One region of the Geodermatophilus sp. FMUSA9-8 genome, then DNA from elsewhere that is predicted to be linked to it. Evidence: riboswitches for the same ligand, from Rfam matches in the RefSeq annotation. Region 1 holds a riboswitch; each other region holds the start of a gene.
The links. A riboswitch is a leader RNA that binds a small molecule or an ion and turns the genes downstream of it on or off. The one in region 1 is predicted to bind cyclic di-AMP.
Positions count from the first base shown of each region.

Region 2: it holds a riboswitch for cyclic di-AMP, as region 1 does, so the genes downstream of both, WA616_RS07240 (hypothetical protein) here and WA616_RS23295 (hypothetical protein) in region 1, are expected to answer to the same signal.
Region 3: it holds a riboswitch for cyclic di-AMP, as region 1 does, so the genes downstream of both, WA616_RS06430 (transglycosylase family protein) here and WA616_RS23295 (hypothetical protein) in region 1, are expected to answer to the same signal.

Region 1 covers NZ_JBAGKE010000014.1:65,378-68,643, reverse strand. Annotated here, with positions in the region: gene WA616_RS23300 (phosphoketolase family protein) at 1-1,382, opposite strand, end outside; cyclic di-AMP (ydaO/yuaA leader) riboswitch at 1,570-1,730, shown strand; gene WA616_RS23295 (hypothetical protein) at 1,982-2,617, shown strand; gene WA616_RS23290 (PIG-L deacetylase family protein) at 2,649-3,266, opposite strand, start outside.
Region 2 covers NZ_JBAGKE010000003.1:25,658-28,923, forward strand. Annotated here, with positions in the region: gene WA616_RS07235 (TlpA family protein disulfide reductase) at 1-533, opposite strand, end outside; cyclic di-AMP (ydaO/yuaA leader) riboswitch at 875-1,030, shown strand; gene WA616_RS07240 (hypothetical protein) at 1,321-2,244, shown strand; gene WA616_RS07245 (hypothetical protein) at 2,235-2,651, opposite strand; gene WA616_RS07250 (hypothetical protein) at 2,763-2,990, shown strand; tRNA gene WA616_RS07255 (tRNA-Asn) at 3,189-3,261, opposite strand.
Region 3 covers NZ_JBAGKE010000002.1:449,846-453,111, forward strand. Annotated here, with positions in the region: gene WA616_RS06425 (HNH endonuclease signature motif containing protein) at 1-579, shown strand, start outside; gene WA616_RS06430 (transglycosylase family protein) at 632-1,846, opposite strand; cyclic di-AMP (ydaO/yuaA leader) riboswitch at 1,851-2,021, opposite strand; gene menD (2-succinyl-5-enolpyruvyl-6-hydroxy-3-cyclohexene-1-carboxylic-acid synthase) at 2,296-3,266, opposite strand, start outside.

The DNA.
Region 1 (3,266 bases):
AGGTGGTCGTCCTCGGGCTCGCGCCGCGCCATCCAGGTGCGGTCGGTGGCCTCGAGCACCGCGCCGAGGCGGTTGGAGTTGTTCTCGTCGGGCGCGAAGACGCGGAAGGTCTGCGGGTTGCCGCGCATGACGTCGCGCAGGAACTCCCCGAGCACCCGGGTGGCCTCCACCGCGCCGGTACCGGGCTCGGGCACGGGGACGGCGTAGTCGGCGAACGCGGGCATCCGCAGCGGCTGCAGCAGCAGCCCGCCGTTGGCGTGCGGGTTGGCGCTCATCCGGCGCGGGCCCTCCGGGTGGAGGTCGCGCACGGCCGGGACGGGGGCGCCGGCGTCGTCGAAGAGCTCCTCGGGGCGGTAGCTGCGCAGCCACTCCTCGAGCACCCGCCGGTGGCCGTCGTCCTCGCGCGCGTTGGCGAAGGGCACCTGGTGCGAGCGCCACGAACCCTCGACGCGGTGCCCGTCGACCTCCGCCGGCCCGGTCCACCCCTTGGGCGAGCGCAGCACGATCATCGGCCAGCGCGGCCGCTCGGTGGCGCCGCCCTCCCGTGCCCGCCGCTGGATGTCGGCGATCTCGTCGAGGCAGCGGTCGAGCGTCGCGGCGAACTGCTGGTGCATGAGCGCCGGGTCGTCGCCCTCGACGACGTACGGCGTGTGCCCGTAGCCGCGCAGCAGGGCGTCGAGCTCGTCGGGCTCGATGCGGGCCAGCACGGTCGGGTTGGCGATCTTGTAGCCGTTGAGGTGCAGGATCGGCAGCACCGCGCCGTCGCGGGCCGGGTCGACGAACTTCGTGGCGTGCCAGCTCGCGGCCAGCGGCCCGGTCTCGGCCTCGCCGTCGCCCACGACGGCGGCGACGACGAGGTCCGGGTTGTCGAAGGCGGCGCCGTAGGCGTGCACCAGGGCGTAGCCGAGCTCGCCGCCCTCGTGGATCGAGCCGGGGGTCTCGGGCGCGACGTGGCTCGGGATCCCGCCGGGGAAGCTGAACTGGGTGAACAGCCGCTTCATCCCCGGCTCGTCCTGCGACACGTCGGGGTAGACCTCGCTGTAGGTGCCCTCCAGCCAGGCCGACGCGACCGGGCCGGGGCCGCCGTGGCCGGGCCCCATCACGTACATGCAGTCGAGGTCGCGCGCGGCGATCGCCCGGTTGAGGTGCGCGTAGACGAAGTTCAGCCCCGGCGTCGTGCCCCAGTGGCCCAGCAGCCGCGGCTTGACGTGCTCCGGGCGCAGCGGCTCGCGCAGCAGCGGGTTGTCCATGAGGTAGATCTGGCCGACCGACAGGTAGTTGGCCGCCCGCCACCAGGCGTGGATGCGGGTCAGCTCCTCCTGGGTCAGCGGCCCGACGCCGTCGGTCGCGGCGATCTCCTCGCGCGTGCTGGCCTCGGTCACCGTCGTCCTCCCGGGGGTGGTCGCGCTCGACGCCCCCACCCTGGCGGACCCGGCCCCGCCCCGCAGGTCGGTGCGACGGCCGGCCGCCCGCCCCACCGGAACTCCCCGGTCCCCGTTGCCGGGCCCCGCGGGCCTCCCTACGGTCGACCCGTCCGGACGGCCCTTCGCGCCCCAGCCGGGGTGATCCGCCCGGACGCCGCCGAGTCGCGGACCACGCCTGTGGCCGCGAGCCGGGGACCCACCGCGTCACCGGGGTGAGTCCCACCGCCCGGTCCTCCGGGAGGTGGGTAGGGCGACATCCCCGCCCGAACCCGTCAGCTGACCCGGTAGGCGGCCACGGGAGAAACGGAGAGCCGCGACACGGGGAGCGCCGTCGGCGCCTGCCCCGACGCGCCCCGCCCCCAGACACCTCGCCGCGGCCCGCGCACCCGCGCCGGCCGCCGCGCCTCCGGGATCCGGACCCGACCGGCCTCCGCACACGCCCCGCCCGGGCTGCCGCGTGCCGTCCCGGACCCCGTGCCCTCCCCTGCCCCGCGCCGGGTGCCTGCCGAGCAGACGGCGGGACCGCGCGGGGCCACACGACAGGAGCTCTCCTCGTCATGCGCAGACACGCCCTCCGCCGCACGCTCACCGTCGGCACCGCCACCGTCGCCCTCTGCCTGGCCGGTCAGTCGGCCGCCTCCGCCGACCGTCCCTGGGACGGCGACCGGCACGACCGGGGCGGCTGGTCCGAGCACTGGTCCGGCCGCGGCGACGCCGCCGCGGCACCCGCCCCCGCCGCCGAACCAGCAGCGGCACCGGCGGCGGCTCCCGCACCGGCGGCGGCTCCCGCAGCCGCGCCCGCCGCCGCGGCGGCCACCGCCGTCGTCGCCGTCGCCACGGACCTGACCGGGGCACCGACCCCGACGTCGACCGCCTACAGCGCCTGGGCGCCGCACGTGCGGCCGGCCGTCGCGGAGGTCACGCAGGCCTTCGCGGTGTCCACGGTCCTCACCCGGCCCGGGCACTCCCCGACGCAGCAGCTGGCCGCCGACTTCATGGTGTACGCCGACGCGGCGAAGGGGGACGCGGTCGCCCAGTTCGTCATCGACAACGCGACGCGGCTGCGCGTCGAGTACGTCATCTGGCAGCAGCGGATCTGGCTGGTCGGCGGGTCCGGCTGGCAGGCCATGGCCGACCGCGGCTCGCCGACGGCCAACCACAGGGACCACGTCCACGTGAGCTTCCTGCCGTGACGCCCGCCTGAGAGGTGGACGGCCGGCGCGCTCAGCCGGCGTAGAGCGCGAAGCCGGTCCTGCGCCGGCCGTCCACCTCCGGCGTCGCCATCTCGACCTGTCGCCGTGCCTGCTCCTCGACCGGGTCGTCCGACAGCGCCTCGAGGTAGCGGCGGTGCTCGGCGAGCGAGGCCACCGCCCGGTCGACGACGCCGGTGACGTCGACGGTGTGCGTCGCCCCGACCGGCGTGGCGACGGCGATCCAGCGCACGCCCCGCCACGGCTCCTGCCCGGCGAGCTCGGGGAAGATCCACTCGTTGGCGGCGTCGCCCACCGCGTCGACCACGGAGCGGCCGAGCGCCCGGTGGTCGGCGCTGTTCCAGTACGCCGGGGCCACGCCCGGCGGCGTCCACGTCTCGCCGAAGTGCATCGTCACCACCAGCTCCGGCCGGTGCCGGCGCATCGCCGCGGCCAGCGACCGGCGCAGCTCCAGCCCCTCGACGACCCGGCCGTCGGGGAACCCGAGGAACTCGACCTCCGAGACGCCGACCACCGCCGCCGACGCCCGCTGCTCCCGCTCGCGCAGCGGCCCCGCCTCCCCCGGCGGCAGCCCGGCGATGCCGGCCTCCCCGCGGGTGGCCAGCAGGTACCGGACGTCGCGCCCGGCGTC
Region 2 (3,266 bases), on a different contig from region 1:
AACCCATCGAGGGCGGCGCGCAGGTCCTCGTCCGGCACGGCCGCGACGTAGACCGCTGCTACGCGGCTGCTGCGGTCGAGCAGGATCGTCGTGGGCACCACGTTGGCCGGGAAGCCGCGGAAGGCGAGGGCGACCTCGCCCGCGGGATCGAACAGCGAGGGGTAGGTCGCCCCGACGGTGTCGACGAAGGCCCGCGCCAGCTGGCGCTGGTCCTTCACGTTGACGCCGAGGAACTGCACACCCCGCTCGGCGACCTCGGTGTAGACCGCCTGGAACTCAGGGGTCTGCACCCGACACGGCGTACACCATGAGCCCCAGAAGTTGATCACGACGATGTCACCGACCAGTGAGGCAGAGTCGAAAGCGGAGCCGTCGAGCAGCTCCCCCGTGAACGACGGCGCCGACCGACGGGCCTCCCCGGGGACCAGCTGGCCCAACGGCGTCGCCTCGGTGAAGTCGAACTCGCCGAGCTCAGGTCCCGCGTCCGCACCGGCGTATGAGCCGCCCGAGCAACCGAGCAGTAGAGCAGCCACGCCGGCACCTGCGGCCACCAGCACGCCACGCCGGCTCAGAGTCCTAGGTAACAAGGGTGTGCTCCCACTGCGTAGAGCTAGCCGCTGGTTCAGCGGCACGGACAGCGCCTCCCAGGTCCGCAGGTGCCCCGCAGAGCCATGCTAACATCGCTCCATACCGATGAAAGCGCCGGGATGGCGGCCGGCGTGACCGGTGGTTCCGCGACAAGCGGTGCGTCGGCCGGACACCTCGTCCGCGACGTGGGTCACCAACGACTCCGTGGTCGCGGTTTGTCACAGCGCGATAACAGCCTCTACCGTGGCCGGGTCCGATCGGTCCACACGCCCCTTCCGGGGAGTCCGAGCGGACGCCGCCGAGTCGCCTTCACCGGCGAACCGGGGACCCACTGCAGTACTGGGGTGAATCGCTCCCGGGGAGCCCGATGTCCCGTGGGTGCGCAGGGCGTCTTCCCGCCCGAACCCGTCAGCTAACTCGGTAGGCGGCGACCGGAAGAACGGAGAGCTGCCGCATGGCGCGCCCGAGCCCCGCCGCACCACCACGACGTCTCCAGCCCCTCTGCCGGACCGGGCCGCGCCCGCGCATCTGACCGCTCGCGGCCGCTCTGCGCCGAGCGCCCCATGCAGGCCCATCAGCCCGAGCGCCTCACGCTCGACCGGCCCCCGCCGGTTCCCGTGGAGCACCTGCCTACCGCTCGACGTCCGCGGTCTGCCGCTGCCTCGCCGCTTGACCTCCCCGCAGCCGCGCCCGCGCGCCGCTGTGCCCGAACACCCCGGAGCACCACCACTCATGGACGTCCGCACCACCACCACTGGCCGCGCCGCTGGGCGCCGCGGCCGGACCGCCCGGTCGGTCATCGCCCGCCGCCGTCCCGGCCTCCTCCTCGGTGTCGCCACCGCCGGCGCGGTCCTCGTCAACGTCCTCACCGGCACGGGGCCGGCCGCGCAGGCCGGGGCCGCATCCTCGGAGTCGGCCAGCGTCGCCGAGGCCCTCGGCCTCTCCAGCCAGTCCAGCCCGGCGAATGCCGCGCCGGATCTGGAGCCGCTGCAGGACATGACCGCCAGCCGCAGCAGCCGGGAGGCTCAGGAGAGCGCCGCCCAGCAGGCGCAGGCCGCCGCTGACCAGGCTGCGGTCGAGCGACAGCGGGCCGAGGCCGAGGCCGCCGCCCAGGCCGAGGCCGCCGCTCGGGCCGAGGCCGCCGCTCGGGCCGAGGCCGCCGCCCAGGCCGAGGCCGCCGCCCAGGCCGAGGCCGCCGCCCAGGCCGCCGCCGCGGCGTCGGCCCAGGCGGCGTCGGAGGCCCCCGACGAGGAGCCCGGCATCGGTGCGGTGGCCGCCAGCACGGCCGTGACCGCGGTCGCACGGATCACCAACACCGCGGGATCAGCGAAGCCGCAGTCGCAAGCGGCTGCGGACGCTGTCGTCTCCAACGTGCCCGGCGCGGACGGCATCACCATCGGCGGTACCCGGGCCAGTGCGGCCGACCCCGGCGGCCACCCCTCCGGGCTGGCCTTGGACTACATGGTGCTCTCCGACACCGCCCTGGGGAACGCGATCGTGCAGTACCACATCGCCAACTGGGACGCGCTCGGCGTCGACTACCTGATCTACCGGCAGCGCATCCTGCAGTCGCCGGGTGGCTCCTGGTCGACCATGGCCGACCGTGGCAGCGCGACGCAGAACCACATGGACCACGTCCACGTGAACTACCAGTGATCCCCGCCGGGGACCGCACGCCGTCCACGATGTCCGGCCGGTGATCCTGGCCAGGAGGTGACCCTCCGGATCGCGCGCACGGGATCTGGCCCGCGGTGCGCGCACGTCGACGTATCCCCTCCTCCCGCGTCCTGCCGGCCCCGGCCCTGCGCCCACTGCGGCGCGCGCCTCGCGCCGATCGCTTCACCCGCAGGCCAGGGGCTGACCGGTCGGGTGGCGGTCCAGGTGAACCAGGGCCGGCCGAGATCGTCGGTGGTGATCTCGGGACCGGTCACGGTCAGCGTCGACCAGTCCAGCAGCCCCGGGTCTCCGGCGTCGAGCACCCGGTGGCGGAGCGCTGCCCGCAGTCCCGCGGTCGCCCGGCCGAGGTTGTCGTAGGGCAGCGACGTCGACGCCTGGTAGGCCACGGTGCGCATCGTCCCTGGACCGCCGCACTCTCGGCACGGTTCGGTCACGTGCTGTCACACCAGAGGGTCGGTGCGCGTGGCCCGCCGGCGCCGGCGGCTAGACCCGTCCGCGTGACCGTCCCCATCCGCCTGCTGGACGAGCGCCGCTTCGACCCGCCCCGCGACGTCGAGGTGCACAACGACGGCCGGTGGTGGTCCGGCCACCAGTCGGCCTGGCGTCTGTGCGACGACGGGTTCGGCTGGCGTGCCGCGGTCACCTGGCGGCAGCTGCACGACTACGGCTGGGGCCGCCACCTCACGAGCGTGCCGCCGGATCGGGTCCGCATCAGGACGCGGTGAGGCACTGCCACCCGCGTCCACGGAGCGAGCATGTCGGCCGCCCGGGGCGTCGACAGGCCGGGCCGTCCACCCGCCAGCACCAAGGCCCCCCGGCAGGGAGGAACGTCCACGGCACGGGCGGCCCGCTTATTTGTTGGTCGTAAGTTGGTCGCGGACCCGGGCTCGAGATGCCCTGCACGACGCTGACCTGCGGTGTTGCTCCCCCGATTGGACTCGAACCAATAACCCTGCGATTAACAGTCGCATGCTCTGCCAATTGAGCTACGGGGGACGGGC
Region 3 (3,266 bases), on a different contig from region 1:
ACCGACGGTGACGGCGCCGGCCAGGCCGACGCCGCGACCGACAGCGACGCCGACTCCTCCGCGGCCGAGACAGGCGGTGCCGGCGAGGCGACCAGGAGCATCCGCCAGGCCCGTGCCGGGTCGAGGAGGACGTCCTCGCTGCCGCGGTGGCGGGGCAGCGCGACCCTCGGGTCCGGTGCCGTGGTCCCCGCGGCCGCCGCCCGCTGGCTGGCCTGCGACGGCGCGATCACCCGCGTGGTGCTCGGCCCCGACGGCGTCCCCCTCGACCTGGGCCGGGAGCAGCGCCTCGCCGACCGGCACGTCCGCCGCGCCGCGGAGGTCCGCGACGGTGGGTGCGTGTTCACCGGCTGCGGCGCCCCCACCTGGTGGTGCGACGTCCACCACGTCGTGCACTGGCTCGACGGCGGACCGACGTCGCTGGAGAACTCGGCGCTGCTGTGCGAACGCCACCACACGAAGGTCCATCACGGCTTCCGCGTGCAACGCCTGGCTGACGGGCGATGGCACACGTGGCGGCCCGACGGCACCGAAATCCGCACACCCGCGGCGCTGCGGTCGCCGCCCCTCGTCCCCGCCTGAGACGACGAGGACCCCGGCCGCGGGCGGCCGGGGTCCTCGTGTCGGGCGGTGGTCAGCCGACGTAGTTCACGTGCACGTGGTCGAAGTGGTTCGCGGTGACGCCACCGCGGTCCTCCATGGCGCGCCACGCGCCGTCGGGCGAGGTGAGGATGCGCTGCTCCCAGATCACGTACTCGACACCGAGCTCGTCCCAGTGGTCCACGTGGTACTGCGCGATGGCGTCGCCGAGGGTGGCGTCGCTCATGACCATGTAGTCCAGGGCCTTGCCCGAGGGGTGCCCGTCGGGGTCGACGGCGCTGGGCCGGGTGCCGCCGAGGGTGATGTCACCGGCGCCGGGCACCGCGCTCACGACGGCGTTCGCGGCCGCCTGCACCGCGGCGTGGATCGGCCCGGAGCTGTTGGTGATGGTGGCGACGGCGGCGGCCGAGGCGGGCGCCGCGGCGACCTCGGGGGCGGCCTCGGCGAGCGGGGCGACCTCGCCGACCGGCGCAGACTCCCCGGCGTTCGAGCCACCGGCGGGCGTCTCGGCAGGGGCTGCGGCGGGCGCGGGGGCCGGGGCCTCGGCGGGGGCCGCGGCAGGCGCGGGGGCCGGCGCCTCGGCGGGCGCGGCGGCCGGAGCCGCCCCGCTCACCGCGAACACCTGACCCGGGAAGATCAGGTTCGGGTTGCTGCCGATGACGTCGACGTTGCGCTCGTAGAGCTCCCGCCAGCTCTGGGCGTGGGCGGCGGCGATCTTGGCGACGGTGTCGCCCCACCGGACGGTGTAGTCCTCGGTGTCGCCAGCGGCCGGCGCAGGCGCGGCCTCGGCCGGCGCGGCCGGGGCGGCGGGAGCGGCCTCCGGCGCGGGAGCCTCCGCGGCGGGCGCGGCGGGAGCGGGGGCCTCCGCGGCGGCCGCGGTGGTGCCCTCGGCCAGGTACTTCCCGCAGGACGGCCAGGCGCCGACGCCCTGACCGGCGAGGACGGCCTCGGCGATCTCGACCTGCTGGGCGGGGGTGGCGAGGTCGGCGCGCGGGGCGAGCTCGGTGCCGCCGAACGCGGCCCAGGTGGACTGGCTGAACTGCAGGCCGCCGTAGTAGCCGTTGCCGGTGTTGATCGACCAGTTGCCGCTCGACTCGCACTGGGCGACGCCGGACCAGTCGTGGCTGGTCGAGGCGGAGGCGGGCGAGCTGAGGACGCCGATCCCGACGACGGTGGCGCCGGCGGCGACAGGGGCCTTGGCGATGACCTTCTTGGTGCGGACGTAACGGGGTGCGCGGTGCTTGGGCATGGTGATGATCTCCCGATCACCGCCGGCGAGGTGAGCTGTCGGGTTCGGGCGATCGGTGCCCGGCCGCGGGACGCGGCTTCACCCCGGAGACGCGTTCAGGTCAGGCCCCCGTAGGCCGTCACGCGCCGGAAGTGGGTCCCCCACCCCTGCCCTTGGGAGTTGACGTGAGCGACCGGTGGGCAGGGTTTGGCGGACCGGCGCCGCGCTCCGGTGTGCTGAGCGCAGCCAAAACGTTACATATCGTCATGGCAACTGTCGTCGTGTCGCCGGTCACGTCGAGGTTGTTCTGTGCTCCTGCGGGGTATCGGCACCCCTCGGTCGAGGGGCCGGCGACCCCGCTCTCCGGACGATCCACCCTGGTCGCGCCCCGTGTCGCGGAGACGGCCCCTGCCCTGCACCGACGGCCGGGACCAGCGGCGGCCGGTGACGCAGCACACCGGCCGCGCGGGTCAGGTCAGGGCACGGGCGGCGGTCTCCCGCAGCGCGACGGCGAGGCCGGCCTCCGCGCGCTGGTCGGTGCGCACGACCACCACCCGCGGCCCGCCGAGCGCCAGCGCCGCCGGCAGCTCGTCCGCGGTGGTCACCGCGGTGGCCGCCCAGCCCAGCGCCCGGGCGACGGCGACCAGGTCGCGGCCGTGCGGCGTGCCGAACACCCGCCGGTAGTCGCGCTCGTGCGCGGGCCGCCCCGGCTCGAGCTGGGCGAAGATCCCGCCGCCGTCGTTGTCCGGGACGACGACGGTGAGGTCCGGCCGGGCCTCGCCCTCGCCGGTCAGCAGCCCCTGCAGGTCGTGCAGGAAGGTCAGGTCGCCCATGAGCGCGACCGCCGGGCCGCCGTGCACCAGCGCGGCCCCGATCGCCGTGGAGATCGTCCCGTCGATGCCCGCGACGCCGCGGTTGGCCAGCACGCTCACGTCGCCGCGCGGCACGGCGAGCCGGTCGACGTCGCGCACGGGCGTCGACGAGCCGAGCACCAGCAGCGCGCCGGCGGGCAGCGCGGCGACGACGTCGCGGGCCAGCCGGGCGGCGGTCAGGCCGGGAGCGCCGTCGAGCAGCGCGTCCACGGCCGTGCCCACCCGCGCGGCGGCGTCGCGCCAGGCGACTGCCCAGGCGGCGTCCGCGGGCGGCCCGGACGGCGGGACGGCGCGGGTGACCGACGTGCTGGAGCGGCCGGGGTCGGGCCAGCGCGGGCCGGACACCACCGTCTCCACCCGCACCCGGGGGTCGGCCAGCAGCGCCGAGACCGGCCGCGACAGCGTCGGCCGCCCGAGCACGACCACCCGCGCGGGCCGGTGCTCCTCCAGCCAGTCCGGCGCACCGAGCAGCAGCGCCCCGCCGCGCACGGCGTCGCCGGTCCACGCCCCGCCGCTGGGCTCGGCGACCACGGGCCAGCCCGCGGCCGCGGCACCCTCGGCCCACGCCC